DNA from 3 places in the Streptomyces sp. NPDC002690 genome. Region 1 is predicted to be linked to each of the others. Evidence: riboswitches for the same ligand, from Rfam matches in the RefSeq annotation. Region 1 holds a riboswitch; each other region holds the start of a gene.
What was found. Region 1 has a riboswitch for cyclic di-AMP ahead of ACWD3D_RS14735 (NlpC/P60 family protein). Riboswitches for the same ligand answer to the same signal wherever they lie in the genome.

Region 2: it holds a riboswitch for cyclic di-AMP, as region 1 does, so the genes downstream of both, ACWD3D_RS18640 (LysM peptidoglycan-binding domain-containing M23 family metallopeptidase) here and ACWD3D_RS14735 (NlpC/P60 family protein) in region 1, are expected to answer to the same signal.
Region 3: it holds a riboswitch for cyclic di-AMP, as region 1 does, so the genes downstream of both, ACWD3D_RS13420 (transglycosylase family protein) here and ACWD3D_RS14735 (NlpC/P60 family protein) in region 1, are expected to answer to the same signal.

Annotation. Positions count from the first base shown of each region.
Region 1 is NZ_JBSFVR010000094.1:358-10,296, forward strand. Features, by position in the region: gene pcrA (DNA helicase PcrA) at 1-2,260, opposite strand, end outside; cyclic di-AMP (ydaO/yuaA leader) riboswitch at 2,511-2,664, shown strand; gene ACWD3D_RS14735 (NlpC/P60 family protein) at 2,663-3,814, shown strand; gene ACWD3D_RS14740 (hypothetical protein) at 3,884-4,615, opposite strand; gene ACWD3D_RS14745 (hypothetical protein) at 4,712-5,065, opposite strand; gene ACWD3D_RS14750 (NlpC/P60 family protein) at 5,617-6,702, shown strand; gene ACWD3D_RS14755 (LuxR C-terminal-related transcriptional regulator) at 6,748-7,446, opposite strand; gene ACWD3D_RS14760 (PspC domain-containing protein) at 7,443-8,738, opposite strand; gene ACWD3D_RS14765 (PspC domain-containing protein) at 8,860-9,939, shown strand, end outside.
Region 2 is NZ_JBSFVR010000137.1:7,509-17,447, reverse strand. Features, by position in the region: gene dxs (1-deoxy-D-xylulose-5-phosphate synthase) at 1-1,100, shown strand, start outside; gene ACWD3D_RS18665 (aspartate aminotransferase family protein) at 1,097-2,542, shown strand; gene ACWD3D_RS18660 (helix-turn-helix domain-containing protein) at 2,614-3,222, shown strand; gene ACWD3D_RS18655 (DUF6126 family protein) at 3,296-3,481, shown strand; gene ACWD3D_RS18650 (hypothetical protein) at 3,527-3,925, shown strand; gene ACWD3D_RS18645 (tyrosine-protein phosphatase) at 3,955-4,764, opposite strand; cyclic di-AMP (ydaO/yuaA leader) riboswitch at 5,194-5,350, shown strand; gene ACWD3D_RS18640 (LysM peptidoglycan-binding domain-containing M23 family metallopeptidase) at 5,354-6,247, shown strand; gene ACWD3D_RS18635 (SGNH/GDSL hydrolase family protein) at 6,429-7,253, shown strand; gene ACWD3D_RS18630 (STM4011 family radical SAM protein) at 7,287-8,180, opposite strand; gene ACWD3D_RS18625 (STM4012 family radical SAM protein) at 8,188-9,585, opposite strand; gene ACWD3D_RS18620 (STM4013/SEN3800 family hydrolase) at 9,593-9,939, opposite strand, start outside.
Region 3 is NZ_JBSFVR010000081.1:12,741-22,679, reverse strand. Features, by position in the region: gene ACWD3D_RS13440 (SurA N-terminal domain-containing protein) at 26-742, shown strand; gene ACWD3D_RS13435 (nucleoside triphosphate pyrophosphohydrolase) at 768-1,796, shown strand; gene ACWD3D_RS13430 (cytochrome P450 family protein) at 1,804-3,135, shown strand; gene ACWD3D_RS13425 (transglycosylase family protein) at 3,242-4,312, shown strand; cyclic di-AMP (ydaO/yuaA leader) riboswitch at 4,603-4,783, shown strand; gene ACWD3D_RS13420 (transglycosylase family protein) at 4,787-5,503, shown strand; gene eno (phosphopyruvate hydratase) at 5,858-7,144, shown strand; gene ACWD3D_RS13410 (FtsB family cell division protein) at 7,246-7,737, shown strand; gene ACWD3D_RS13405 (DUF501 domain-containing protein) at 7,904-8,449, shown strand; partial or broken gene ACWD3D_RS13400 (Ppx/GppA phosphatase family protein) at 8,446-9,195, shown strand; partial or broken gene ACWD3D_RS13395 (DUF6243 family protein) at 9,270-9,374, opposite strand; gene ACWD3D_RS13390 (hypothetical protein) at 9,835-9,939, shown strand, end outside.

The sequences.
Region 1 (9,939 bases):
AGGTGATCCCCGAGGTGGGTCCGGCCGAGGCCGCCATCGGCCCCTTCCGCTTCCACTCCAGGTGCTGGTCCGGGATCTCCTCCAGGAACCGCGACGGCGGGTTGTACGAGGGCTGGCCCCAGGCGCTCCGCATGGAGGCGCGGGTGAGGTAGAGGCGTTCGCGGGCGCGGGTGATCCCGACGTACGCGAGGCGGCGCTCCTCCTCCAGCTCCTTGACCTGGCCGAGCGCCCGCATGTGCGGGAAGACGCCGTCCTCCATGCCGGTGAGGAAGACGACCGGGAACTCCAGGCCCTTGGCGGTGTGCAGGGTCATCAGCGTGATGACGCCGGAGCCGTCCTCGTCCTCGTCGGGGATCTGGTCGGAGTCGGCGACCAGGGCCACCTTCTCCAGGAACTCCGCGAGCGTCCCGGACGGGCCGGCCGCCTCCGCGTCGGCATCGGCGTCGGCAGCCTCGCCGCCCTCCGGTTCCGCCGCCGCGCGGGCCTGGTCCTGCTCGAACTCCAGGGCGACGGCGGCGAGTTCCTGGAGGTTCTCGACGCGGGTCTCGTCCTGCGGGTCGGTGGACGCCTGGAGTTCGGCGAGGTAGCCGGTGCGCTCCATGACGGCTTCCAGCACGACCGCGGGGCCCGCGCCGGACTCCACGACGGTGCGCAGCTCCTCCATCAGCGTGTTGAACCGCTTCACGGCGTTGGTGGAGCGGGCCGCCATGCCGTACGCCTCGTCGACGCGGCGCAGCGCCTGCGCGAAGGAGATCTTCTCGCGCTGCGAGAGGGCGTCGATCATCGCCTCGGCGCGGTCGCCGATGCCGCGCTTGGGCACGTTGAGGATGCGGCGCAGCGGGACGGAGTCCTCGGGGTTGGCGAGCACCCGGAGGTAGGCCAGGATGTCCCGGACCTCCTTGCGCTCGTAGAAGCGGACGCCGCCGACGACCTTGTAGGGCAGGCCGACGCGGATGAAGATCTCTTCAAAGACGCGGGACTGGGCGTTGGTGCGGTAGAAGACCGCGACGTCGCCGGCCTTGGCGTCGCCGGCGTCGGTGAGCCGGTCGATCTCGTCGGCGACGAACTGCGCCTCGTCGTGCTCGGTGTCGGCGACGTACCCGGCGATGCGGGTGCCGGTTCCGGCGTTGGTCCAGAGGTTCTTGGGGCGGCGGCTCTCGTTGCGCTCGATGACGGCGTTGGCCGCCGAGAGGATCGTCTGCGTGGAACGGTAGTTCTGCTCCAGCAGGATCGTGGTGGCGTCCGGGTAGTCCTCCTCGAACTGGAGGATGTTGCGGATCGTCGCACCGCGGAAGGCGTAGATCGACTGGTCCGCGTCACCGACGACGCAGAGCTCGCCGGGGGCGTCGTGCTCGCCGGCAGGTCCGACCAGCTCACGCACCAGGGTGTACTGGGCGTGGTTGGTGTCCTGGTATTCGTCGACCAGGACGTGCCGGAAGCGGCGGCGGTAGTGCTCGGCGACGTCGGGGAACGCCTGGAGCAGGTGGACCGTCGTCATGATGATGTCGTCGAAGTCGAGGGCGTTGGCCTCGCGCAGCCGCGCCTGGTAGAGCGCGTACGCCTGGGCGAGGGTCTTCTCGAAGCCGTCGGCGGCCTGCCCGGCGAAGGTCTCCTCGTCGATGAGTTCGTTCTTGAGGTTGGAGACCTTGGCGGTGAAGGACTTCGGCGGGTAGCGCTTGGGGTCGAGGTCGAGGTCACGGCAGACCAGGGCCATCAGCCGCTTGGAGTCGGCCGCGTCGTAGATCGAGAACGACGAGGTGAAGCCGAGCCGCTTCGACTCGCGGCGCAGGATGCGCACGCACGCGCTGTGGAAGGTCATGACCCACATGGCGTTGGCGCGGGGGCCGACGAGCTGCTCGACCCGCTCCTTCATCTCGCCGGCGGCCTTGTTGGTGAAGGTGATCGCCAGGATCTGCCCGGGGTGCACGCCGCGCTCGGCGAGCAGGTGGGCGATGCGGTGGGTGAGCACCCGGGTCTTGCCGGAGCCGGCGCCCGCGACGATGAGCAGCGGGGACCCGGCGTGCACGACGGCTGCGCGCTGTTCGGTGTTGAGGCCGTCGAGCAGCGCCGCGGAGTCGATGACCGGGCGCGGGGCGCCGTCGCGGTAGTACCCGTCCCTGGGCGGCGGGGGCGCGTCGAAGAGCCCTTCGAAGAGGCCCTCGGGCTCCTCCTCGGGCGCGTGGTCCTCGGGGGGCGGCGGGGGCCCCTCCTCCACGGGCTGGAGGCCGGTCAGGTAACTGTCGTCAAAGAGGCTGCTCATCGCTTGTCGAGTTTAGATGCCCCGACGGACACTCCGGGCGGCCTTGACGGAGTCTCCACGTCCGCCGTCACCGGGTGTCAAGGGCCGTACGCGGCGCGCTAGGGAAGGCCCCCTCGCGGCCAAGGTCACGAAAATGTATCGGGCATATCGCACATCGCCCTTCCCAGCCGCCCCGCCGCTTGGTTACCGTGCTCAGCCGGGCGACCCGTATCCCCTGACAGGCGAACCGCGCCACACGGACGCCCCCGCCGAATCCGGCCCGCCCACGCTGTCCGGAACCGGGGACCCACACGCATCACCGGGGTGAATCGGGCCCGTACTCCGTTCATTCGGTACAGGCCCGTAGGGCAGCCTTCCGCGCCCGAACCCGACAGCTAACCCGGTAGGCGGTCCAGGAAGGAGATGCCGGTCTTGGCATCACATCGCAAGCCGCGCGCCCCGATGCGCGTGACGTCGCCGGCTGTGGGGTTCACCACGGTCGCGCTGGCCTCGGTGACGCTGCTCTCCACGCAGAGCGCGACGGCCGCCCCCTCGGCGCCCAAGCCGAGCATCGAGGACGTACGGAGGAAGGTCGACGACCTCTACCGTCAGGCGGGTTCCGCGACCCAGGAGTACAACCGGGCCAAGGACGCCTCGGCCGAACAGCAGGACAAGGTGGACGCCCTGCTGGAGGAGGCGGCCCAGCGGGCGGAGAAGGTCAACGAGGCCCGTCGCGCCCTCGGCAACTACGCGGCGGCCCAGTACCGGACCGGCGGTCTGGCGTCCTCGATGACGTTCTTCCTGGCGGACGACCCGCAGTCGTACTTCGACCAGGACCAGCTGATGAAGCGCCGCAGCGGGCAGCAGGAGAAGGCAGTCTCCGACTTCCGCACCCAGCAGCTGGCGGCTGCCGAGAAGCGCACCGAGGCCACCAAGAGCCTGGAAGCGCTGACGGAGTCGCAGGAGGATCTGCGCACCAGCAAGCAGACCGTGCAGAACAAGCTGGCCGAGGCGCGCACGCTGCTGTCGAAGCTGACCGCCGAGGAGAAGGCGCGCCTCGCGGAGCTGGAGCGGAAGAAGGAAGCCGAAGCCAAGAAGAAGGCGGAGAAACTCGCCGCCGAGCAGGCCGCCACGGCGAAGGCGGCGGCCGACAAGGCGGCTGCGGACGCCGCCGCCTCGGGCTCGACGGCCTCGGACACGTCCACCGGCTCGACCACGTCCGCGTCCACCAAGGGCGCCCAGGCTCTGGCGTTCGCCGAGTCCCAGATCGGCAAGCCCTACGTGTGGGGAGCCACCGGCCCCGCGTCGTACGACTGCTCCGGTCTGACCCAGGCGGCCTGGCGGGAGGCGGGCGTGGACCTGCCGCGTACCACCTGGGACCAGGTCAACGTGGGTACGCGGGTCGCGACCGCCGACCTCCAGCCGGGAGACCTGATCTTCTTCTACGACGACATCAGCCACGTGGGCATCTACAAGGGCGACGGGATGATGGTCCACGCGCCGAAGCCGGGTGCGTACGTCCGCGAGGAGTCGATCTACTACATGCCGATCTACGGCAGCGTCCGGCCGGGCTGACCGGGGGCGTCTTCCGCCCCGCCGCACCGTCCGGCCCGCGCCTACGGGGCGCCAGGGCCGGAGCGGTGGCTACGAGCACTCCCAGTAGAAGCGCCCTTCGCGGTGGTCGGGGCTGACGAAGGCGAAGCCGTAGCCGTAACCGAAGTTGAGGAAGTACGGGTCGTCCCCGTCTTCGTCGGGGGCGTCGCTCAGCTGGAAGAGGAACTGCCAGGGGGCTTCGACCTGCGCCCAGGCGTTCGGGTAGCGGGCGGTGCCGCCGAGGTAGTCGCGCAGGTCGTCGTCGGGCTGTGCGACTGCGGGGCCTTCACGGCGCGTGCCGCGCTCGGAGCCGGCCCGCTCGTGGGTGGGCCGGTCCGCCTCCGGTTCCACCGGACACGGATGGACGCGCCACTCGACGGGGGTTCTCGACCCGTCGGGCCCGCAGCGCCAGAGCGTCCGGCCGTGCGTTCCGGGCGGCCCGATCACGGCGGAGGAGGGTACGCGGCCGTCGGGCTGGACCAGGAGGACGCCGTCTCCGTCCTCCGGCCCCAGGCCGCCCATGATCATGTCCTCCTCGCCGAGGAAGAGGTACGCCAGGCGGAGTTCTTCGCCGGGGACAGGGAACTGGCCGACGAACACCAGGGGTACCCCGGAGTGCGGGTCCAACGGCCAGGCGGGTTCGGAGAGCCAGACCGGATCGCCGCCGAACTTCGCCACCGGATCGGTGACCGGCTCCTCGGCCGCTTCGAGGACGATCCTCAGGCGCGGCAGGAAGGCGGCGTCGTACGGCCCGTCCGCGCTCCCCGTGGGTCGTATGGGCATGCCGGGCACCCTACGGGCCCGTACCGACATGCCGTCCCGGACCGGTCGGCCGGCGGCGACGGGCGCACGGCGGGGCCGCCGCCCGCCCGGGCCGGATCAGGTCCAGAGGGTGGCGATGAAGATGTTGACGAGGGTCAGTCCGCCCACGGCGGCGAAGGCGCCCTTGGAGACCTTCTCCTCGTCGCGCTTGAGGTAGACGAGGGCCAGGATCACCACGAGGATCAGCAGCTTGACGCCGATCTTGACGTTGTTGACCGGGTTGTCGTCGGCCTGGTGGAAGCCGACGAGGGCGATGCCGGTGACGAGCATGGTGAGCGCGCCGTGCAGCATCGCGGGCGAGAACCGGGCGGTGTTGGTACCCATCGCCTTCATCTGTGTCAGGAAGCCGCCCAGCAGGGAGGCGATACCGATGATGTGCAGGGCGACGAAGACATGGATGAGTACAGACATGTCGGCAGCCTAGCGACGGCCGTATCACCCCTCGACGGTCAGGTGGGGCTTACTCGTCGCTCGATGGCCTTGGCAGCCTGTTCCCGAAGCTGCCCGAATATGACCGGGTCACCCTCCACCATCACGGTCACACTCCGAAGGCGAAACGTCACCAGAGGTCAATTCCGATCATGACGCCTTCTGGGCCTGCCCCGGGGTTAGCGTCCCTCCCAGGGCGTGTCGTCAAAGGTGCCGTCGTCCGGCCGGAGGCCGGGCCGGGCGGCGTCCGGTGCGTGCGATCGCAAGGCGGCGGATCGTCCTCGTACTGGGCGTACGAGGACGATTCCGACAACGCGGCGAGCGTGCGTGCCGGGCGTCGCCCGGCAGATGGCATTTTGACGACACGCCCTGGGTGACCGGCCCGCCTTGCCACCCCCTGACGGGTGGCACCGGTCACCTGGCCGAACGATCCCGGTGGCGCCCGCCCTCCCCCATGTGGCGCGCGCCGCCGGGGTCCGCCGGGCCCCGCCGGTACCCCCGGGCGGGCAGCCGACAGGAAGGATGCAGCCCTCGTGGCCGCGCACCGGAAATCAGCTCACCGCAAGCCCAAGCAGCGCCTCTTCACCGGCTCTGCTGCCCGCTCCGCCGCCGCGCTGGCACTCGCCGGGGCGGCCACCGCGACCGCCGCGACCGGATCCGCCCAGGCGGAGCCCCGGCTCACCGCGACCCAGGTCAAGGCCAAGGTGGACCAGCTCTACCGGGACGCCGAGGCCGCCACCGAGCGGTACAACGGGGCCAAGGAGAAGGCCGACGACGCCGCACGGTCCGTGGAGGCGCTGCGCGACGAGGCCGCCCGCCGCACGGATCTCCTCAACGAGTCGCGGCATGCACTCGGTTCGCTCGCCGCCGCGCAGTACCGCTCGGGAGGACTGGATCCCGCGCTCCAGCTGCTGCTCACCTCCGACCCCGACCAGTACCTGGAGCGCTCCTCGTACGTCGAGATGGCGGGCGACCGCCAGGCCGGGGCCATCAGCGGCATCCGGCGCCAGATCACCGGGATCGACCAGGTCCGGGCCCGCGCGGAGGACGAGTCCGCCGTGCTCGCCGCCCGCGAGGCCGAACTCGCGCGGCACAAGAAGAAGATCACCAGCAGCCTGGCCGACGCCCGCGAGCTGCTGCACACCCTCACCGCCGCCGAACGCGCCGCCTACGCGGACTCGACCGGCGCCACCGGCGCCACCGGGAGCACCGGGAGCACCGGGTCCACGGACGCCACGAGCAGCACCCCCGGTCCGGTCGCGGCCCCGGACTCCCGCGCCGCCCAGGCCGTCGCCTTCGCCTACGGGGCGCTCGGCAAGCCGTACGTCTGGGGCGCCACGGGCCCGTCCGCGTACGACTGTTCCGGCCTCACCCAGGCCGCCTGGCGGGCGGCGGGCGTCTCGCTGCCCCGCACCACCTACACCCAGATCAACGCCGGGCAGCGGATCTCCCGGTCCCAGCTCGCCCCCGGCGACCTGGTGTTCTTCTACTCCGGGATCAGCCATGTCGGCCTCTACATCGGCGACGGCAAGATGATCCACGCCCCGCGCCCGGGAGCACCGATCCGGATCGCCCCGATCGACGAGATGCCGTTCGCGGGGGCGACCCGGGTGGCGTGACGGCCCACGCCACCCGGACGAAGGGAAAGTGACGAGCGGGAGGCGTCAGACCAGGCGGCGGGCGGTCGCCCAGCGGGTCAGTTCGTGACGGTTCGACAGCTGGAGCTTGCGGAGCACCGCCGAGACGTGCGACTCCACCGTCTTCACCGAGATGAAGAGCTGCTTGGCGATCTCCTTGTACGCGTATCCCCGGGCGATCAGCCGCAGCACCTCGCGCTCGCGCTGGGTGAGCCGGTCGAGGTCCTCGTCGACCGGCGGGGCTTCGGTGGAGGCGAAGGCGTCCAGGACGAACCCCGCCAGGCGGGGCGAGAAGACCGCGTCGCCCTCCTGGACCCGGAAGACGGAGTCGACCAGGTCGGCGCCGGTGATCGTCTTGGTGACGTAGCCCCGGGCGCCGCCCCGGATGACCCCGATGACGTCCTCGGCCGCGTCGGAGACGGAGAGCGCGAGGAAGCGGACCGGGTTCTCGGCGGCCGACATCATCGGCGCGCAGCGGCGCAGCACCTCGACCCCGCCGCCGCCGGGGAGGTGGACGTCGAGGAGGACGACCTCGGGGCGGGTCGCCGTGATGACGGTGACGGCCTGGTCGACGTCGGCGGCCTCGCCGACCACCTCGACGCCGGTCTCCTCGGTGCGGCCGATCTCGGCCTGGACGCCGGTGCGGAACATCCGGTGGTCGTCCACGAGGACGACCCGTACCCGGCGTTCCGGTCCCTGGGTCGTCGCTTCGGTGTTCTCGGTCATTCGCCCGCCCTCTCCATCTCCAGCTCGACTTCCGTGCCGCCGCCGGGCACCGACCTGAGCCGGGCCGTACCGCCGTTGCGCCGCATCCGGCCGACGATCGATTCTCGTACGCCCATGCGGTCCTCGGGGACCGCATCCAGGTCGAACCCGGGCCCCCGGTCGCGTACGGAGACGAAGACCGTCCGGCCCTCGACCTCCGCGTAGACCTGGACCGCGCCGCCCTCGCCACCGTACTTGGCGGCGTTCACCATCGCTTCGCGCGCGGCCTGGAGCTGGGCGGTGATCTTCTCGTCCAGCGGGCAGTCGCCGACCACGACGACCTCCAGCGGGACGCCGTGCTTGTCCTCGACCTCGGCGGCGGCGCGTTTCACGGCGTCGGCGAGGGTGGTGGGTTCGTCGTCGGCGTCCTTGCCGGTGCCACCGGGGTCGTACAGCCAGTTCCGCAGTTCGCGTTCCTGGGCGCGGGCCAGCCTGCGGACCTCTCCGGCGTCCTCGGCGTTGCGCTGGATCAGGGTGAGGGTGTGCAGCACCGAGTCGTGGACGTGGGCCGCGACCTCGGCGCGTTCCTGGGCGCGGATGCGCATCAGGCGTTCCTCGGAGAGGTCCTGGGTCATCCGTACGAGATAGGGGCCGGCGAGCAGTGCGATGCCGGTGAGGACCGCGATGGCGGCGGTGAGGACGTTGCCGAACTGTGCGGCCGAGCCGCGTACCACCAGGAACGCGGCGAGCCCGAGGCCGACGAGCGCGACCCCGGCGAGCCCGCGCGCGAGGTGCAGCATGCTCCGGCGGCGGCCCACCTCCATCCACTGGGCGCGGCGGGCGTTGTCGGCCTGCCGCCAGACCAGCACGGAGCCGGCGCCGATGAGGAGGATGGGCCAGATGTAGCGGTCGGCGCCGCTGCCCATGTTGACGTTGGCGAGGAAGATCAGGGCACCGACGAAGAGCGCGACGAGGGCGAAGACCTGTCCCTTGTCGGGCTTGCGGAGCCGGCGGCTCCCGTCCGGGGACGTCTCGAAGAGGGAGCGCGAGCCGTCGACGCCACCGACGCCGCCGACGCCGAGGGGCACCACGATCCAGAACACCGCGTAGAGCACCGCGCCGAGGCCGTCCGCGAGGAACAGCCCGAGGAAGACGAGGCGCACCCAGACGACCGGCAGCCCGAGGTGTCCGGCCAGCCCGCGCGCGACGCCGCCCAGCATGCGCCCCTCGGCGCTGCGGTACAGCTTGCGCACCGGTGGCTCCTCCGGGTCGGTGACCGGTGCACCGGCGGCTCGGGACGTGGCGGTTGGCATGGTCCGATCGTCACACGTCCGGGTGCGCCGGGGCATCAGGGCCGTCCCCTACTCCCAAATCAGGGAACGACCAGGGTCGGGATGGGTGCCCGGGGCCCCCTGGGGCCGTCACCATGGAGCCATGACCGCTTCCCCGTCCGCCGCGCCTCCCGGCGAGGCACCCCCCGGCGCCCCGAAGGGCGCACCGAAACCGCAGCTGAGGCGGAGCCCCCGGCAGAAGGTGGTGGCGGGGGTGTGCGGCGGTCTCGGCCGGTACTTCGACGTGGACCCGGTCATCTTCCGCGTGGTCCTCGGGGTCCTCGCCGTCGCGGGCGGCACGGGGCTGATCCTCTACGGCTTCGCGTGGCTGCTGCTCCCGGTGGACGGCGAGGAGGAGAACGAGTTCCGCAGGCTGCTCTCCGGCCGGGTGGAGGGTGCGTCGCTGGTGGCGCTGCTCCTCGCGCTGGTCGGCTGCGGGCTCTTCCTCTCGATGATCAACAACGGCGGGATCCTGACGTTCGCCGTGCTGCTGGTGCTGGCCGTCGCCGGGTTCTCGGTGTGGACGCGGCACGGCAGGCCGGCCGTGACGGACGAGCAGCCCGAGCGGGCCGACCAGGCCGACCGCGCCGAGCGGTCCGACGGGCCCGACGGATCCGGCCGGTCCGAACGGTCCGGCCGGGATTCAGCACCGTCGGCGCCCCGCGCCACCCCGGCCCCGCCGCCCTCCGGACGAGGCTCGGTGCCTCCCGAGGTCCAAGCGCCCCCGGCGCCGTCCGGGCCCTCGTGGTGGCGGGACCCGATCGTCAAGGACGGCACGACCGGGCCGGTGGGCGGGGGCTATCTCTGGGGCCCGGCGGACGCGGTGCCCCGCTCCGTGGACGAGGCGGCCGACGCCGACCGGGCACGTCACACGCATCCGAAACACGGGCCGCACCGCAAGCATCCGCCGCACACGCACGGGAAGTACGTGCCGCCCGTCGCCACCGATCCGCGGGAGAAGACGCACGGGCCGCACTCGATCGGCGGCCTGGTGCGGTTCCTGGCGATCGTCGCCGGGGTGGCGGCGGCCTGGCCGGGCTGGGGCGGGCGCCCGCTGGGCGAGAGCCTCCAGATCGGGGCCGTCGCGGCGCTCGCGGTCCTCGGGGTGGGGCTGCTGGTCGCTTCGTTCTTCGGGCGGACCGGTTTCGGGACGCTGGTGTTCGCGCTGCTCGTCGCGGGGGTG
Region 2 (9,939 bases), on a different contig from region 1:
CGCTGACCTGCCTCCCGCTGACCGCGCCCACCGGACCCTCGTGGACCTCCGTCTTCGGCGAGGAGATCGCCCGGATCGGTGCGGAGCGCCCCGACGTGGTCGCCCTCACCGCCGCCATGCTCCATCCCGTCGGGCTCACCGAGTTCGCAGCGGCCTTCCCCGACCGGGTCGTGGACGTGGGCATCGCGGAGCAGCATGCCGCGGTCTCGGCCGCGGGCATGGCCGCCGGCGGACTGCACCCCGTCGTCGCCGTCTACGCCACCTTCCTCAACCGGGCCTTCGACCAGGTACTGATGGACGTGGCCCTGCACCGCAGCGGCGTGACGTTCGTGCTCGACCGGGCCGGGATCACGGGCACGGACGGCGCCTCCCACAACGGCATGTGGGATCTGTCGGTGCTCCAGGTGGTGCCCGGACTGCGGATCGCCGCCCCGCGCGACGCCGACCAGCTCAGAGCGCAGCTCCGGGAGGCCGTCGACGTCCGCGACGCACCCACCGTCGTCAGATTCCCCAAGGAATCCGTGGGGGAGACCGTCCCGGCCGTGGGACGCGTGGGCTCCATGGACGTACTGCTCCGGGGCGAGCGCCCCGACGTGCTGCTGGTGGCGGTCGGGGTGATGGCCCCGGTCTGCCTGGGCGCCGCGGACCTGCTGAAGGGCGCGGGCATCGGCTGCACCGTCATCGACCCGCGCTGGGTCCGGCCGCTCGACGAGGAGCTCGCACCTCTCGCCGCCGGGCACCGGCTGGTCGCCGTCGTCGAGGACAACTGCCGTACCGGAGGCGTCGGCTGGGCGGTCGGGCAGGCGCTGCGGGACGCGGGAGTGGACGTCACCCTGCGGACCTTCGGGATTCCCGAGGAGTTCCTCGCCCACGCCAAACGCGGCGAGCTGCTCGCCGACGTCGGACTGACCCCGGTGGAGATCGCGGGCAGCATCGGCGCGGCACTCGCGGGACGGCCCGAGGATCCGGAGCGCCGTACGGACGAGGAGACGGCGGGACCTCGGGCGGTACCGCGACACGTACCGGTCGCCGGCAACGGCACCGGACCGGGACGAGGACGACTTGCGCGCGGAGAGACGAAGGAGACGAGCGGGGAATGAAGGACGACAGGGCGGCCGGCGCCGCGCACACCGACAGCGCCGCGCACACCGACAGCGCCGGCAAGGGCTTTGATCTCGCGACGCTGCTCGCCGAGCGCGGCGCCGAACGCTACGAACTGCACGCGCGCCACCTCAACCACCAGCTGCCGCGCATGCTGCACACCATCGGCTTCGACAAGGTCTACGAACGGGCCGAGGGTGCCTACTTCTGGGACGCGGACGGCGACGACTACCTCGACATGCTCGCCGGGTTCGGCGTGATGGGACTCGGCCGGCACCACCCGGTCGTCCGCAAGGCACTCCACGACGTGCTCGACGCCTCCCTCGCCGACCTCACCCGCTTCGACTGCCAGCCGCTGCCCGGCCTGCTCGCCGAGAAGCTCCTCACCCACAGCCCCCACCTCGACCGGGTCTTCTTCGGCAACAGCGGTACCGAGGCCGTCGAGACGGCGCTCAAGTTCGCCCGGTACGCCACCGGGAAACCGCGCGTCCTCTACTGCACCCACGCCTTCCACGGCCTCACCACCGGCTCGCTCTCGGTCAACGGCGAGGACGGCTTCCGCGACGGCTTCGCCCCGCTGCTCCCGGACACCGCCATCGGCCTCGGCGACCTCGACGCGCTGCGCCGCGAACTCAAGCGCGGCGACGTGGCGGCACTGGTCGTCGAGCCCATCCAGGGCAAGGGCGTGCACGCGGCGCCGCCCGGCTTTCTGCGCGAGGCCCAGGAACTCCTGCACCGGCACAAGGCGCTGCTGATCGCGGACGAGGTGCAGACGGGCCTCGGCCGGACCGGCGACTTCTACGCGTACCAGCACGAGGCGGGTGTCGAGCCGGACCTGGTCTGCGTCGCCAAGGCGCTCTCCGGCGGCTATGTGCCGGTCGGAGCCACCCTCGGGAAGGACTGGATCTTCAAGAAGGTCTACTCCTCCATGGACCGGGTGCTCGTCCACTCGGCGAGCTTCGGCTCGAACGCCCAGGCCATGGCTGCCGGGCTCGCGGTCCTCTCGGTGATGGAGGACGAGGAGACCGTCGCCAACGCCCGGCGCACCGGAGACCTGCTGCGGACACGGCTCGCCGCGCTGGTCGACCGGTACGAGCTGTTGCACGAGGTGCGCGGGCGCGGGCTGATGATCGGCATCGAGTTCGGACGGCCGTCGTCGATCAAGCTGCGCGGCCGGTGGACGATGCTCCAGGCCGCCCGCAAGGGACTCTTCGCGCAGATGGTTGTCGTACCGTTGTTGCAGAAGCACCGGATTCTCACCCAGGTGTCCGGGGATCATCTCGAAGTGATCAAGCTGATCCCCCCGCTGGTCATCGGTGAGCCCGAGGTCGACCGGTTCGTGACGGCCTTCGAGTCGGTGATGGACGAGGCCCACGGTGGGGGCGGCCTGATGTGGGACTTCGGCCGCACCTTGGTGAAGCAGGCGGTCGCCAACCGCTGACCCGTCTCCGACAGTTTTGCCTCTGAGGCAAGAAATTTGCCTCAGAGGAAAGTCGGTGGCGCAATGGAGGTATGAATCCTCCTGACGGAGGGGTGGCCGACGACCTCCCCGGCGTCGCTCCCCGCCTGCGCGAACTGCGCCGGAGCCGAGGCCTCACCCTGGAGGCCGCCGCGCAGCGCGCGGGACTCTCCCCGGCCCATCTCTCCCGGCTCGAAACGGGAAACCGCCAGCCCTCGCTGCCCGTACTTCTCGGCCTCGCCCGGATCTACGGTACGACCGTCTCCGAACTCCTCGGCGAGATCCCCCCGGAACGCGACGCGATCGTACGCGGTGGCCGGTTCGACGGCCCCGAGGCGGACGGCTGGATGTACCGCCGGGCCGGCGGTCCGGGCCGCGCCATGCAGGCGCTGCGCGTCCGCGTCCCGTACGGCGCCCAGGGCGACCTGGTGCGCGTCCACCCGGGGGAGGAGTGGCTGTACGTCCTCGAAGGGCGGCTGCGGCTCTCCCTCGGCGAAACCGCTCACGAGCTCGGGCCCGGCGACAGCGCCCACTTCGACTCGCTCACCCCGCACCGGATCGCCGCCGCCGGGCCGGAGGGCGCCGAGCTGATCTTCGTACACACCCTGTTGCAGAGCCCCGCCGCCGAGCTGTGCCTCGGCGACGGGACCCGTCGGCGCTGACCGCGCCCGGCACCCGGTGCCGCGCCCATTCCTCGTGCACCCGGCCCCGGGAGCACGTCAAGAGAGGACCGTCATGTCCGATTCGGAGCACTACGACCCGCTGACCCCCCGGCAGACCGGCGTCAACGCCCCCCGGGACACCCAGGAGCGGAAGATGCCGCGCGGGATGGTCATCCGGCTCATCGCCTACCTGGTCGCCGGGCACGTCATCGCCGCGTTCCTCTACATCCTGTTCGCCGTCGCGGGCGGCAACCAGTAGAGAATCCCGGGGACCGCCGGCACCGGCCTCCGTACAGTGGCCCGCATGGCGACGATCCTGCGGCACCCCCGGCCCGGAGCCACATGGGACTGGTGGGCGGTCGATGCGGCCGGCTTCCTCGTGCAGTTCAGCCACGGACCGGCCCCCGAACACCTGCTGGCGCACCTGGACCGGGTCGACGCGGCAGCGGCGTGGGCGGAAGGGAACCGCCCGGTGTGGTTCGGCCGCGACTCCTTGCCGCTGCACGCCTTCGGCTGCGTCGGCGAACTGCCGACCTACACCCGGTGCGGCGTCCCGGACTCCCCGATGCGGCTGGCCGACGCGCCTGCGGTCGTTGCCGAAGTCGCGGTCCTGGTCGAACTGGAACGAGCGGTCGGGAACACCTGGACGATCCACCTCGAAGAGGGGTGGGTCCGGGCGGCCCGACCGGGATCGCCCGGCTGACCGGAGCGCCCGCGACGTGATCGTGCGGCCTACGCTTCGTCCAGCAGCCGCTCGCGCAGCCGCTCCCGGGTCTCCCCGGAGAGTCCCAGCCCCTCGGCGAAGTAGCGCTCCGTGGTGCCCCAGTTCTCCTCGATCGTGGCGAAGGCCGCGTCCAGGTAGTCGATGTGCGCTCCGAAGAGCGGGTTGAGCAGGCTCATCACCTCGGTGGAGACCACGGGGTCCGCGCTGTCGCCGCGCCTCAGCCGGTACCGGCGGTGGGCGTCGTTGGACTTGAGGTAGTCCACCGCGATGGCCTCGCGCTCCACTCCGACCGCGAGCAGCGTCACCGCCATCGTCAGGCCCGCCCGGTCCTTGCCCGCGGCGCAGTGCATCAGCGCCGGCACGCTGTCCTCCGCCAGGGCGTGCAGTACCCGGCTGTGCTCGGCCGTACGGTCGGTGATGATCGAGCGGTACGAGGCGAGCATGCGTTCCGTGCCCTTGCCCTCGGCGAGCAGCGAACGCAGCTGGGCGATGTCGCCTTCGCGCACCAGCCGCCAGAAGCCCGCCCCGTCCGCCGGGTCGGAGAGCGGGATGCGGACGTTGCGCACGCCCGGAAGCTCGATGTCGAAGCCGTCGAGCTTCTGGTCGGCGGAGTTACGGAAGTCGAAGACCGTGTGCAGGCCGAGCCGGCCGAGGAAGACGGCGTCCTCGGCGGTGGCGGCGGCGAGGTGACCGCTGCGGAAGAGCCTCCCGTGCCGGACCCGTCGTCCGTCGGAGGTGGGCAGCCCGCCCACGTCCCGGAAATTACGGACCCCGCTCAGCTCGGGTTCGGCCGGCGAGAACTGCGGCACCTGCGTCACAGCGGCTCCTCGGTGCGTCTGCGCGCCGGCGCTGCTCGCCGACGTCGGCTCGTCGCGACCCTACGACATCGCTCCCCGGCGCCCGAGTACCGGCGGCCGGCCCCCCGGAGGCTGAAGATCCGTCATGAGTGACGTGCGCGACATGTCCGTATTGTATGGATTTCACGCAACATCGTCCGTTTATGGGGGAGATGGCGGGTGATCTCGTGAGCGGGATCATATCCGTGACCGTGCGTGGCCGAGAGGCCGGGCGGCAGTCCGTCCGTCGCGCGGAATGCCAAGATCCGTAATCCACGGAGGGTGACCGGAAAAGGAGGCCGAAATCGGCTCCCGGAATCCGTTCCGCTTGCGATGGCTTGTTCCGTCCGGCCCGGCTCGATTACGTTCGCCATCACTCCGGACGGACCGCCTAATCCTGCCGCCGCCCGGAATTCGCACTCACTGATGCGTGGCAGGAGCGGGGGACCCAGGTAAGCCGCCGACCGGAGTTGTTCCGGACGGCTCGGGGTGAAGTCGCGTTCAACGCGACCGGGCATCTCCAGCCCGAACCCGACAGCTCACCTCGTAGGCGCCGGAGAGGAATTCCCCCATGCCCATCCCGGGTAAGCACCGTCGTAAGAAGTCCGGCCCGATCGCTCGCGGCATCCTCGCCGTCGGAGCCGGCGGCGCCGTCGTCGCCCTGCCGCTCCTCGGAGCCACGGGTGCCCACGCCGCCGAGCAGTCGGCGCCCGCCGCCCAGTCCGCCCCGGCCGCCCAGCAGTCCGCCAAGACCTACAAGGTCGTCTCCGGCGACTACCTGGCGAAGATCGCCGCCCAGCACAAGATCAAGGGTGGCTGGGAGAAGCTCTACCAGGACAACCGCGAGGTCGTCGGCGACAACCCGAGCCTGATCCTCCCGGGCATGAAGCTGACCCTCGGCGCCCAGGCGTCCGGCTCGGCCTCCACCGCGTCCTCCGCCAAGGCCGAGGCCCCGAAGGCCGAGACGAAGACGGCGGCCAAGACCGAGACGAAGGCCGCCCCGGCGACCACGACGGAGTCCGCCGCGACCACCACCAAGGCCGCCGACAGCGACAGCACCGGCTGGACCACCCCGGTGGCCAACGCGACCGTCACCACGCAGTACCACGCCTCCGGCTCCATGTGGTCCAGCGGCTACCACACCGGCTCCGACTTCAGCGCCGCCACCGGCACCGTCGTCCGCGCCGTCGGCCCCGGCACCGTCGTCTCCGCCGGCTACGACGGCGCGTACGGCAACGAGGTCATCATCAAGCACGCCGACGGCATGTACTCCCAGTACGCGCACCAGTCGCAGCTGATGGTCTCGGTCGGCCAGACCGTCACCGGCGGCCAGCAGATCGGCCTCTCGGGTGCCACCGGCAACGTCACCGGCCCGCACCTCCACTTCGAGATCCGCACCACCCCGAGCTACGGCTCGGACGTGGACCCGATCGCCTACCTGCGACTCCACGGCGTCTCCATCTGAGACTCCTCCCCTTGACGAATCGTCACGATCCGTAAGGGCTTGGAGGGGCGGTGCGCGCAAGCGTGCCGCCCCTCTATTTATTCCGGCTTTACCAAAAACTGACCGGGTGGTCTATCTCACCCCACGTCAACCCCTTCTTACGGTCGCGTAGGTCACATGAAAAGGGGCAAGATATGTGGTCGTGGCAGACGATTCGAGAATCCAGAAGACAGACATCATCGGGTCGTACGCGGCGATCGGCGACAGTTTCACCGAGGGAGTCGGAGACCCCGGACCGGACGGGTCCTATGTCGGCTGGGCGGACCGTTTCGCGGTTCTCCTCGCGGACCAGCTTCCCGCCCTCGACGAGGCGACAGGCCCTGATTCCGTGCACGGGGAATTCCGGTACGCCAATCTCGCGGTACGCGGACGACTTCTCGACCAGATAGTCGAGGAGCAGGTACCCCGCGCCAAGGAGCTCGCGCCGGACCTGGTGAGCTTCTGCGCCGGCGGCAACGACATCATCCGGCCCGGCACCGACCCGGACGACCTGGCCGAGCGCTTCGAGCGCGCGGTCGCCGACCTCACCAACGCGGTCGGCACCGTCATGGTGACCACCGGATTCGACACCCGCGGGGTCCCGGTGCTCCGCCACATGCGCGGCAAGATCGCCACCTACAACGTCCACCTGCGGGCCATCGCGGACCGCTACCACTGCCCGGTGCTCGACCTCTGGTCCCTGCGTTCGATCCAGGACCGCCGGGCCTGGGACAACGACCGGCTCCACCTCTCACCCGAGGGGCACACCCGGGTGGCACTGCGGGCCGCACAGGTCCTAGGTCTGGAGACGCCGGCCGACCCCGACCAGCCGTGGCCCCCGCAGGCCCAGCGGAACACCTTCGAGGTGCGACGCGACAACATCCAGTGGGCGCGCGAGTACCTCGTCCCGTGGATCGGCCGCAGGCTGCGCGGCGAGTCCTCCGGCGACGAGGTCGCCGCGAAGCGCCCGGACCTGCTGCCGCTCTGAGCCGCGCATCCGGCCGCCGCGAGGCGCCGGGCGTTACACCAGGGGAAGCCGGAGACGTGACGGGCCCGCCGCGGCGGGCCCGGCCGGCGCCGCCGGAATCCGCTCCAGGACACCCCCGGCGAACACGTCGTACAACGGCAGCGACTCCAGGTGCACGTACCCGATGTGGCAGTCGCAGACCGCCAGCGGGCAGGCCCTCGGGCCGAGCGCCCGGCGGTAACTCCCGTCGTAGAGACTGCCCAGCTCCTCCTTGACGAAATGGCACCGGCGCACGGTGCCGTCCCCGTCCACCGAGATCACCGACTCCCCGGTCCGGCACGGCAGCCCCGCCGAGCGGTGCGGATGCCGGCTGTACGGGAACAGCGGGTCGAGCGCCGTCCAGCGCTCCGCCTCCGCGTCCGTGTACGTACGCCCCTCGGCGGCGTTCACCCACAGGTACACCCGCTCCGGCAGGTCCGCCCGCAGTCTCCGCGCCTCGGGGAGGTGCTCCTCGAAACCGACGACGCCCACGCTGTACCGCACCCCCGCCGCGGTCAGCTCCCGGCACTTGCCGAGGAACCGGTCGTACGGGGTCTGGCCGGGGTGGTACGTGCACCAGAGCGCCAGCCGCTCCGGGTCCGCCCCGGACAGCCAGCCCGTCCTGCCGCTGAGGTTCGTCTGGATCGCGACCCGAGCCACCTGCGGCAGGTGGGACAGCTCGACCAGCGCTCGCCGGTACCAGGACCGCACCAGCCCCTCGCCCCACGGGGTGAAGAGCACCGAGAGACGGTCCCCGGTCTGTGCGGCGACCCACGCCGTGAAGCGTTCGAGCGCCTCCCGGTCCGCCATGAGCTGTTCCCGGCTGTCCCGCCTCTTGGCGAACGGGCAGTACGGGCAGTCGTAGTCGCAGGAGGCGAGCGGGCCGCGGTAGAGGATCGTCAGGTCCATGGGCCGCTCACCTCGCCTCGTACGCGGCCATCGCGGCGCGCACGGCGGGCGAGAAGAGCGCGGGGCCGAGCGCGTCGGAGTGGGCGAGTCCTTCCGGGGACAGCCGCAGGAGGTCATGGCTGCCGTTGCCGCCGTCCAGCCAGCCGAGCTCCGCGAAGCGGGCCAGTTCCACGGGGAAGTCGTCCACGGGGTCGCTGCCGAACCGCCGCCGGTACTCGGCGCGCGGCAGCCCGGCGGCCTGGAGCAGTGACTGCAGGAGATGGCGGCGTTTGGGCTCGTCGCCGTCGATGGGCCGACCGACCTCCGCCCGGGAGAAGTCCTCGGTGGTGGTGAAGCGGTCGATGATGCTCCGGATTTCCGGCATGCCGACGGCGTAGTCGAAGGAGTAGTGCAGCGACGAGGTGTACGAGCGGGCGCCGCAGCCCAGGCCGACCATGCCGTCCGTCTGGCAGGCGTAGTCGTCGGGGCCCTCGTGGGGCGCGTCGGCGCGGCGGAACATCCGCATCGAGACCTGTTCGTACCCGTGGGCCAGGAGGTGGTCGCGGCCGGCGCGGTAGAGGTGGAGCCGCTGGGCGTCCCAGGCGGTGTCCGCCGCCGCCCGGGCCTCGGGGCCGCTGCCTTCGGCGAGGCGGCCGAGGCCGGTCAGGGGGCGCACGTACAGCGGGTAGAGGTACAGCTCCTCGGGGTGCCAGGCCAGGGCGGCATCCAGCGAGGCCAGCCACGACCGTGCGGTCTGCCCGTCGATGCCGTAGATCAGGTCGATGTTGAGGACCGGTATCCGGGTCTCGCGGATGCGGCCGAGCGCAGCTTCGACGTCGGCCCGGCGCTGCGGGCGCACCGCCGCCCTGGCCTCGCCGTCGACGAAGCTCTGCACACCGATGCTGACGCGGGTGGTGCCCCGGTCGGCGAGCACGGCGAGCCGGTCGGCGGTCGCCGTGGACGGGGAGGTCTCCACGGACAGCGGCACCGCGCGCAGATCGGCGCCCATCCTCTTCTCCGCGATGTCGCAGAGCCGGTCCAGCTCGCCCGCGGTCAGGAAGGTGGGCGTACCGCCGCCGAACGCGGCGGCGGCGAACCGTACCGGTCCGTGGTCACCCAGCGCGTCCCGTACGGCGGTCGCCTGCCGGTCGAGCGCGTCGAGGTAGCGGGTGGTCAGCTCGTCGGGGGCGCCGATCCGGGTGAAGAGGTTGCAGAAGCCGCAGCGGACCTCGCAGAACGGTATGTGGGCGTAGAGCTGGAGAGCGTCCTTGCACTCGCCGGCCCACAGCTCGCGCAGTGCGGGGCGGTCGCCGAGTTTCTCGTAGGCCGTCTTGTGGGGGTAGGCGTAGACATAGCTCTGGTACGGCCGCTCGGTGGCACCGGTGGCGGGTGTTGCGGCCGGGGCGGTGGGGACAGCGGTGGTCATGGTCGGGTCAGGCCCCCGGTTCGAGGAAGAAGTGGGCGTACGGAACCGTCCAGACGGCCTCGTGGCCGAGCCGGTGACCGGTGTACCCGTCGTCGCCGTAGGCGGTGCCGTGGTCGGAACAGACGATGGCGAAGCAGCGGCGCCGACTGCTCGCCGCCGCGAAGAGCCTGCCGATGTGCCGGTCCACGTACTCCAGCGCCGCCGCGTGGGTCGCGCGCGAGTCACCTGCCTCGGCGGTGGCGCCGGGCAGATGGAACCAGTTCGGCTGATGGAGCGCCGAGACGTTGACGAAGAGGAAGAGCCGCTGATCGGCCGGGAGCGCCGCCACGACCTCCTCGGCACGGGCGACCTGCG
Region 3 (9,939 bases), on a different contig from region 1:
CACAAACTCTCATCGGGAGGCTCCTTTGCACCGCCGTCGTCGCACCGCGCTCACCCTCTCCGCCGCACTCCTCCTCTCCGCACCCGTCCTCACCGCCTGCGGGAGCGAGGCCCACCCCGGCGCCGCCGCGATCGTCGGAGGGCAGCGGATCGAGGTATCCACCCTCCAGGCGGACGTCGCCGAGGTGCGCGGCGCGCAGCAGAACTCGCCGCAGGCCGCCCAGCTGGTGAAGGGGTCCGGACAGCTCCCGCGCGCCGCCCTGCACCGGCTGATCTTCGGACAGGTCCTCGACAAGGCGGCCGAGGACGCCGGGGTGACCGTCAGCCGCAAGGAGCTCCAGCAGGTGCGCCAGGCGGCCGTCGCCCAGTACGGCGGCGAGGACGAGCTGGCAGCGACCCTGCTCCAGGAGCGTTGGATCTCCCCGGAGCAGATCGACGGCGACCTCCGCCAGGAGGTCCAGCTGCCGAAGCTGGCGGCCTCGCTCGGCGCGGACCTCCAGACCCAGGAGGGCACCCAGAAGGTGACCGAGGCGCTCACCAAGGCGTCGAAGTCGCTGCACATCGACGTCAACCCGCGCTACGGAGCCTGGGACGACCAGCAGATCCGCCTCGGTACCTACGAGTCCCCCTGGCTCGCCAAGGCCACCGGCGCCGACGACGCGACGTCCGGAGGGGACGGCGCCGGAGGCGACGGCAGCGGCCAGGACGGCTCCGGGCAGACGGACACCGCCCCGGCGGGCTGACATGCCGCCGGGGTAGGTTCGACGGGTGAACGCTGAAGCACCCGGCCGGGTCGTCCTCCTCACCGCCAGCCACCGAGTCGCCCCGGGACTGCTGTCCTGGCCCGCCTGGCAGACGTTGCGCACCGCCGACCGCGTCCTGTGCGGCGCGCCCGACCACGTGCAGCTCCCGTACCTGCGCGAGGCGGGCGTCACCGTCGAGCACACCGAGCCGACCGCCGAGGAACTCGTCGACGCCTGCGCCGGCGACCGGACCGTGGTGGTGCTGGTCGGTGGCGAGGGCGATCAGCGGCTCACCGACGGACTCGCCCGCCTCGGCGGCTCCGGCCGGGTACGGATGCCGGACCTGGAGCTGCTCCCCGGCTCGTACGATCTGCCGGGCGCCCGCCTCCTCGACCTCGTCCAGGTCATGGACGTGGTCCGCCGCGAGTGCCCGTGGACCTCGACGATGACGCACCGGGGGCTCGCCAAGTACGCCATCGAGGAGACGTACGAGCTGGTCGAGGCGATCGAGGACGGCGACCGCGACGAACTCCGCGAGGAACTCGGGGACGTCCTGCTCCAGGTCGTCTTCCACGCCCGGATCGCCGAGGAGGACGAGGACTCCCCCTTCTCCGTCGACGACGTGGCGGGCACGCTGGTGGAGAAGCTGATCCGCCGCCACCCGCACATCTTCGGTGACGCGACCGCGAAGACTCCGGAGGACGTCCGCGCGCACTGGCTGCGCACCAAGGCGGTCGAGAAGCGACGCGACTCGGTCACCGAGGGCATCCCGCTCGGTCAGCCCGCCCTCGCCCTCGCCGCGAAGCTCGGCAGCCGGGTCCGCGGCGCCGGCCTGGAGGTCGCCCCGCCCGCCGGCGACACCCTCGGCCACGAACTCCTCGCCCTCGCCGTCCGCGCCGAGGCCGAGGGCGTCGACCCGGAGGCCGCCCTGCGCGCGGCGGCCCGCGCCTACCGCGACGCGATCCTCGCGGCGGAGGGCGCGGACGCCCCGGGCACCGACGCCCCGGGCACCGACGCCCCGGACACCGACGCCCCGGACACCGACGATGAGTGACCGGCCGGTGGACGACAGCCCCGCAGAACCCGGCCCCGTCCCCGACGCCCCCGCAGGCTGTCCCGCGCACCGCGCGCCCGCCGCCCCCGAACTCTTCACCTGGGAGTTCGCGACCGACCCGTACCCGGCGTACGCCTGGCTCCGCGAGCACAGCCCGGTGCACCGCACCACGCTGCCCAGTGGGGTCGAAGCCTGGCTGGTCACCCGGTACGCCGACGCCCGCCACGCCCTCGCCGACAACCGGCTCTCCAAGAACCCGGTCCACCACGCCGGGTCGGCGCACGCCAAGGGGAAGACGGGGATTCCGGGGGAGCGCAAGGCCGAGCTGATGACCCATCTGCTCAACATCGATCCGCCCGACCACACCCGGTTGCGCCGGCTCGTGTCCAAGGCGTTCACCCCGCGCCGGGTCGCGGAGTTCGCGCCCCGCGTGCAACAACTGACGGACCGGCTCATCGACCGGTTCGTGACCGAGGGCAAGGCCGACCTCATCCACGAGTTCGCGTTCCCGCTCCCCATCTACGCCATCTGCGACCTGCTCGGAGTGCCCGAGGAGGACCAGGACGACTTCCGGGACTGGGCGGGCATGATGATCCGCCACGGCGGCGGGCCGCGCGGCGGAGTGGCGCGCTCGGTGAAGCGGATGCGCGCCTACCTCGCGGAACTGATCCACCGCAAGCGGGAGAATCCGGGCGACGACCTGATCTCCGAACTCATCCGCACCAGCGACCACGGCGAGCACCTCACGGAGAACGAGGCCGCCGCGATGGCCTTCATCCTGCTGTTCGCCGGCTTCGAGACGACCGTCAACCTCATCGGCAACGGCACCCACTCCCTGCTCCACCACCCCGAGGAGCGCGCCCGCCTCGAAGCGTCCCTCGCGGCGGGGGAGGAGGAGCTGCTCGCCACCGGCATCGAGGAGCTGCTCCGCTTCGACGGCCCGGTGGAGCTGGCCACCTGGCGGTACGCCACCGAACCGCTGACCCTCGGCGGCGAGGAGATCGCGGCCGGCGATCCCGTGCTCGTGGTGCTCGCGGCGGCCGACCGCGACCCCGCGCGCTTCGAGGACCCCGACACGCTCGACCTCGCCCGGCGTGACAATCAGCACCTCGGCTACGGCCACGGCATCCACTACTGCGTGGGTGCGCCGCTCGCCCGGCTGGAAGGAAGGACCGCTCTCGCCACCTTGTTGAGGCGTCTTCCTGACCTGCGTCTTGCGGGAGAAACGGCCGATTTGCGGTGGCGTGGAGGGCTCATCATGCGTGGACTGCGCACCCTTCCGGTGGAGTTCACACCGGGACCGGCGCTCGGTGAAAGTGACGCTCCGTCAACACTGTGATGTTCACGTGATCTGCGAGGCATCGACTTGTGACACACGTTCGAGTCCCGCTAGGTTCACGGTTCGACGCATCAGTTCACCCGTCAGTCACACGGAAGGCACTCCCATGGGCTCCGCGAACGGCAGACACCGCCGCCCTCGCCAGGCACCCGCCATCGTCGTCGCAGCCGGCGTGACAGGCTCCGCCCTCGCGATTCCGCTCCTCGCCGCAGGCAGCGCCGGCGCGGCGGACGCGAACACCTGGGACAAGGTCGCCGAATGCGAGAGCGGCGGCACCTGGAGCGCGGACTTCGGCAACGGTTACTACGGCGGACTGCAGTTCTCCCAGGAGACCTGGTCCGCCTACGGCGGTACGGACTACGCGCAGCGCGCGGACCTCGCCAGCCGCACCCAGCAGATAGCCGTGGCGGAGAAGGTGCTCGACGCCAAGGGCCCGCAGGCGTGGCCCGGGTGCGCGGTGATCTCCGGGCTGGCGCCCGCGGGCAGCCTCATCGGCGTCGACCCCGGCTCCACGTCCGCCACGGACGCGGGCGCCTCGGCCGGCACGATCCCGGACGCGGACGGCGCACCCGTCTCCACCGGCACCACGGACCCGACCGACACCTCGGGCTCGACCGGTGCCTCGGACTCCGACGGCACCACCGGGAGCAGCGCCACGCCGAGCCCCGACGCCTCCGCGACCCCCGCGCCCTCCGGCTCGGCCACCCCGGGCGCCACCACGCCCGGCAAGAGCGGCGCGAAGAGCGGGGCGACGGACGCGGCGACCGGTGACACCGCGACGGGCGGCAAGCACCGCGGGACGCCCGACCCGGACGAGGCCGCAGCCGACGCCTCGCGCGACACCGGCCGGCACGCCTCGCGCGGGGACAGCGACGCGCGCGACGACACGGCCCTCGCGACGGACGGGACGTACACGGTCCAGTCCGGCGACAACCTCTGGGCGATCGCCGACGCGCAGCACCTCTCCGACGGCTGGACCGAGCTCTACCAGGCCAACGAGAGCGTGATCGGATCGAACCCCGACCTGATCCTGCCCGGCCAGGAGCTCGACCTGAGCACGGCCGCCGCCCCTGCGGCGACCGACTCCGCTCCGGCCGCGACGGACACCGCGTCCGGCACCGCTTCCGACACGCCGGAGACCACTCCCGACACGGCGGAGACTGCTCCCGCCAACTGATCCAATTCGGGAAAACGCCCCAAAAAGAGGGGTAGTTAAGGGGCCTATGTCCACTTTTGCGAAAGTGAGACATGGGTCTCTTCGCTGTTCCGGCGTGTCGCGGTCGCGGGGGTTCGCGAATGTCCGCTTTGACCTGCGGAAACGGTTATTCAGGCGTGGCCAGTAAGGTCTGATTGTCTGATATGTCCATCATTGAATGTGGGGGTTGCCTCTGTTTACGGTCAGAACCGCTCGCACCGCGGGCCCCGTCGACCGTCACGCCGAATCCTGCCGTCGGTCGAAGGGAACAGACGCGTAAAGCGCCGTAGGCAGGAGCGGGGGACCCAGGTAAGCCGCCGGTATCGGACGGCCCGTCGGAAACGACGGGAGGCCGGGACCGGCTAGGGGTTAAGCCACACGCAAGGACGTGTGGCCGGGCACTCATTGGCCCGAACCCGACAGCTCACCTCGTAGGCGTCGGTGAGGAGACGTTCCATGCTGCTGTCCAGCAACGGTAAGCACCGCCGCTCGTCCAAGGCCGTCCGTGTGGCCACGCTCGCCGGCGTCGCCGGTGCCGCCATCGCCCTCCCGCTGATGGGCGCCACCAACGCTTCCGCCGCCTCCGTCGCCACCTGGGACGCCGTCGCCCAGTGCGAGTCCGGTGGCAACTGGTCCATCAACACCGGCAACGGCTACTACGGCGGTCTGCAGTTCTCGCAGTCCAGCTGGGCCGCCGCCGGCGGTACGAAGTACGCCCCCCGCGCCGACCTGGCGACCAAGGAGCAGCAGATCGCCACCGCCGAGGTGCTGCTCGACCTGCAGGGCCCGGGCGCCTGGTCCTGCGCCGGCGCCGGCAACCTCACCAACGACGGTGTGGACCCGGGCGTCGACACGGGCTCCTCCGCGAGCACCGGCTCGACCGCGACCGACGACAGCGCCTCCACGGCGACGCCGGACCGCTCCACCGACTCGCAGACCGCCTCCCGCAGCGAGGAGCGCCCCGCCGCGAAGTCCGAGACCGTCACCACGCCGACCGGCGACAAGGTGGAGAAGGGCGACGGCGAGTACAAGGTCGTCACCGGCGACACCCTCAGCACCATCGCCGAGAAGCAGGGCGTCAAGGGCGGCTGGCAGAAGCTGTTCAAGCTGAACCACGACATCGTCGAGGACGCCGACCTCATCTTCCCGGGTCAGCAGCTCCACCTGAAGTAGTCACGAACCACTCCTCCCCGGAAGCGGGGTGTCCGGCGGCACCCCTTTCCCACTCCCTGGCCCGGCGCGCACTCCCCCCGCGCGCCGGGCCAGGGCCCTTTCCGGGCCGGGTGCGCGCGTACGTCCCGTGAGCGGCGTACAGGTGAAGAAGAGGAGAGAGGGCGGGCCGCCACCCCGGCCGTACCGCGGACTGCCGACCTCCGTATGGCCGGACGTTATGTTCCGTACGGAAACAATGTGTAGGCTCGCCGTGTCACTGGACGGACGGTCGGCTGGCCGATGTCCTGTGTCCGGTTAGGCTCTAGTCGCAAGGCTCAAGAGCCCCGCACAGTCAGCGTCACATCCCAGAAGGAGATGCTCGTGCCGTCCATCGACGTCGTCGTAGCCCGGGAAATCCTCGACTCGCGGGGTAACCCCACGGTCGAGGTCGAAGTTGGTCTCGACGACGGCAGCACGGGCCGTGCTGCCGTTCCGTCCGGCGCCTCCACCGGCGCGTTCGAGGCCGTCGAGCTTCGCGACGGCGACCCCAAGCGTTACCTCGGCAAGGGCGTGGAGAAGGCCGTCCTCGCCGTCATCGAGCAGATCGGCCCGGAGCTCGTCGGCTACGACGCCACCGAGCAGCGCCTGATCGACCAGGCGATGTGCGACCTGGACGCCACGGAGAACAAGGGCTCGCTCGGCGCCAACGCCATCCTCGGCGTCTCGCTCGCCGTGGCCCACGCCGCCTCCGAGGCCGCCGATCTCCCGCTCTTCCGCTACCTCGGCGGCCCGAACGCGCACCTGCTGCCCGTTCCGATGATGAACATCCTGAACGGTGGGTCGCACGCCGACTCCAACGTCGACATCCAGGAGTTCATGATCGCCCCGATCGGCGCGGAGTCCTTCTCCGAGGCCCTTCGCTGGGGTGCCGAGACGTACCACACGCTGAAGAAGGTCCTGAAGACCAAGGGCCTCTCCACCGGTCTCGGCGACGAGGGCGGCTTCGCCCCGAACCTGGAGTCCAACCGCGCCGCCCTCGACCTCATCGTCGAGGCCATCAAGGAGGCCGGTTTCGTCCCCGGCCGCGACATCGCGCTCGCGCTCGACGTCGCCGCGTCCGAGTTCTACAAGGACGGCAAGTACGAGTTCGAGGGCAAGTCCCGCTCGGCCGCCGAGATGACCGAGTACTACGAGGAGCTCGTCTCCGCGTACCCGCTGGTCTCCATCGAGGACCCGCTGTACGAGGACGACTGGGCCGGCTGGAAGGTCATCACCGACAAGCTCGGCACCAAGGTGCAGATCGTCGGCGACGACCTCTTCGTCACCAACCCCGAGCGCCTCGCCCGTGGCATCGAGGAGGGCTCGGCCAACGCCCTGCTCGTCAAGGTCAACCAGATCGGCTCGCTGACCGAGACCCTGGACGCCGTCGAGCTCGCGCAGCGCAACGGCTTCAAGTGCATGATGTCCCACCGTTCCGGTGAGACCGAGGACGTCACCATCGCCGACCTCGCCGTCGCCGTGAACTGCGGTCAGATCAAGACCGGCGCCCCGGCCCGCTCGGACCGCGTCGCCAAGTACAACCAGCTGCTGCGCATCGAGGAGATCCTCGACGACGCCGCGGTGTACGCCGGCCGCTCGGCGTTCCCCCGCTTCAAGGGCTGATCCGCGGCCCGCGAGGGCCCGCTCCACCAGCCTCCGTCCGTCCCCGCACTCGGTCCCGTACCGTGTGCGGGGACGGACGTGCGTGACGGGGAGGCATGAACATGGCCGTGAAGGACCGCGACCGGTTCTCCACCGCGACCAGGCTGCGGCTGCTCGGCGAGCAGACGGCGGCCCGCGTCTACCGCTCCCAGAACCGCCGCCAGGCCCACCGGTCCCGGCTCACCGGCCGCGCCGCGTTCCTGGCGCTGATCGTCTGCACCCTGATCGTGGCGTTGGCGTACCCGATGCGCCAGTACGTCTCCCAGCGCGAGGAGATCGCCGACCAGGAGCGGACCCTCCAGGACGCCGGGAAGCGCGCCGAGGAGCTGCGGGACGAGAAGGCCCGCCTCCAGGACGACGCGTACATCCGCCGCCTCGCCCGCGAACACCTCCACTACGTCCTCCCCGGCGAGACCGGCTACACCGTGGTCGATCCCGACGCGGCGGACGACAGCCGGGGCGAACCCGGCGCCAGCGGCCGGCCCTGGCACTCCAACCTCTGGGACGGCGTGGACAGCGCGGACGGCTCCGGCAGCGACTCCGACGGCGACTGAGCCACGCCCCCGCCCGGCCAGGCACACTGGTCCGAGCAGAAACGCGTTCCGGCGCACCGCACCGCAGCGCGATCGGATCGCACCGCACCGCACCGCAATCGGATCGCACCGCAATCGGATCGCACCGCACTCAAGAGCAGCACCTTCGAGCAGAACCAAGGCAGGCATGGACACCGCCCCTCCGCAGACCGAATCCACTCCGCCCACCGACGCGGACATCGCCGCGTTCGAGCAGCAGCTCGGACGGCCGCCGCGCGGGCTGCGCGCCATCGCGCACCGCTGCCCCTGCGGCAACCCGGACGTGGTGGAGACCCAGCCCCGTCTGGAGGACGGCACGCCGTTCCCGACGACGTTCTACCTGACGTGCCCGCGCGCCGCGTCCGCGATCGGCACGCTGGAGGCGAACGGCGTCATGAAGGAGATGACCGAGCGCCTGGGCACCGACCCGGAGCTCGCCGCCTCCTACCGCGCGGCCCACGAGGACTACCTCGCGCGCCGCGACGCCATCGAGGTCCTGGAGGGCTTCCCGAGCGCCGGCGGCATGCCGGACCGGGTGAAGTGCCTGCACGTCCTCGTCGGCCACTCGCTGGCCGCCGGACCCGGCGTGAACCCGCTCGGCGACGAGGCCATCGCCATGCTGCCCGAGTGGTGGGCCAAGGGCCCCTGCGTCACGCCCTGCACGCCCGAGAAGACGGCCGGAGAGACCGCGTGACCACGACCCGGGTGGCGGCCATCGACTGCGGCACCAACTCCATCCGGCTGCTCGTCGCCGACATCGACCCCGCCACCGGTGGCTTCACCGAGCTGGACCGCCGGATGCGGATCGTCCGCCTCGGCCAGGGCGTCGACCGCACCGGCCGCCTCGCGCCCGAAGCGCTGGAGCGTACGTTCGCCGCCTGCCGCGAGTACGCCGGGGCCATCGAGGAGCTCGGCGCCCAGAAGATCCGCTTCGTCGCCACTTCCGCCTCCCGCGACGCCGAGAACAGCGCCGACTTCGTCCGGGGCGTCCACGAGATCCTCGGCGTCGAACCCGAGGTGATCACCGGCGACCAGGAGGCCCAGCTCTCCTTCGACGGCGCCACCAAGGAACTCCACGGCAACAGCGGCCACGGCTTCGCCGCCCCGTACCTCGTGGTCGACATCGGCGGTGGCTCCACCGAGTTCGTCCTCGGCGACGACACGGTCCGCGCGGCCCGCTCGGTCGACATCGGCTGCGTCCGCATGACGGAGCGCCACCTCGTCCAGGACGGCGCGAAGATCGACCCGCCGACCGAGGCCCGGATCGACGCGATCCGCGCCGACATCGACGCGGCCCTCGACCTCGCCGCCGAGACCGTCCCGCTCACCGGGGCCACCACCCTCGTCGGCCTCGCCGGCACGGTCACCACGATCGCCGCCATCGCGCTCGACCTCAAGGAGTACGACTCCGAGGCCATCCACCACTCCCGGATCTCCCTCGCCCTCCGGGCGGTGTCGTCGTCCGCCTGCGTGGCGCCCTCGGCCGCGGCTGCCTTCTCGCGCATCTTGCGCACCAGCTCCGCCTTCTGGTCGGCGGCGCCCTGGCGGTCGAGGTTGCGGTGCGGACCGTTGTTCTGGCGCTCGGTGCGGGACTGCCGCTTGCGCTGGCCGCCGCCCATGCCCACGGGGTTGTTGATGTTCTTGCTCATGCGGGTTCTCCCGGAATGACGTGAAGTGATCTACGGATGCATCGGTGGGGGACGGGCGCGGCGCGTCGAGGGACGTCAGCGGGGGCCCGTCACGCTCTCACTCGTACATCAGATTCTGGAAGAACATGCCTACGACGTTACCCGGTCCCGTAGGCCCGGTGCGCCAGGCGTTTCGCGGGCCCGCCGCCCGCACCCGCCCCCGTCCGGTCCGCCGCCGCAGCCGTGCCGGCCGGGCGGCCCGTACCCTCTGCCGTGTACCACGGGCGTGGTACGCGGGCGGGCGTCCACCGTGGCGGTGGTAGCCCGACTCCGTCCCTGGGGATGACCGCCGGAGGACGGTTCGCGGGGAGACTGTTCCTGCCGGACGGCAGACGTCGGGGGACACGACGGCACGCGTCCGGGACGCGTGCGGACGGAAAGGGAGCGGCGGATGAAGAAGTGGGTACGGCCACTGGTCGGAACGGTCCTGCTCATCGTGGGTGTGGTGTGGTCGCTCCAGGGCTCCGGCGCCATCGACAACAGTAAGGTGATGTCC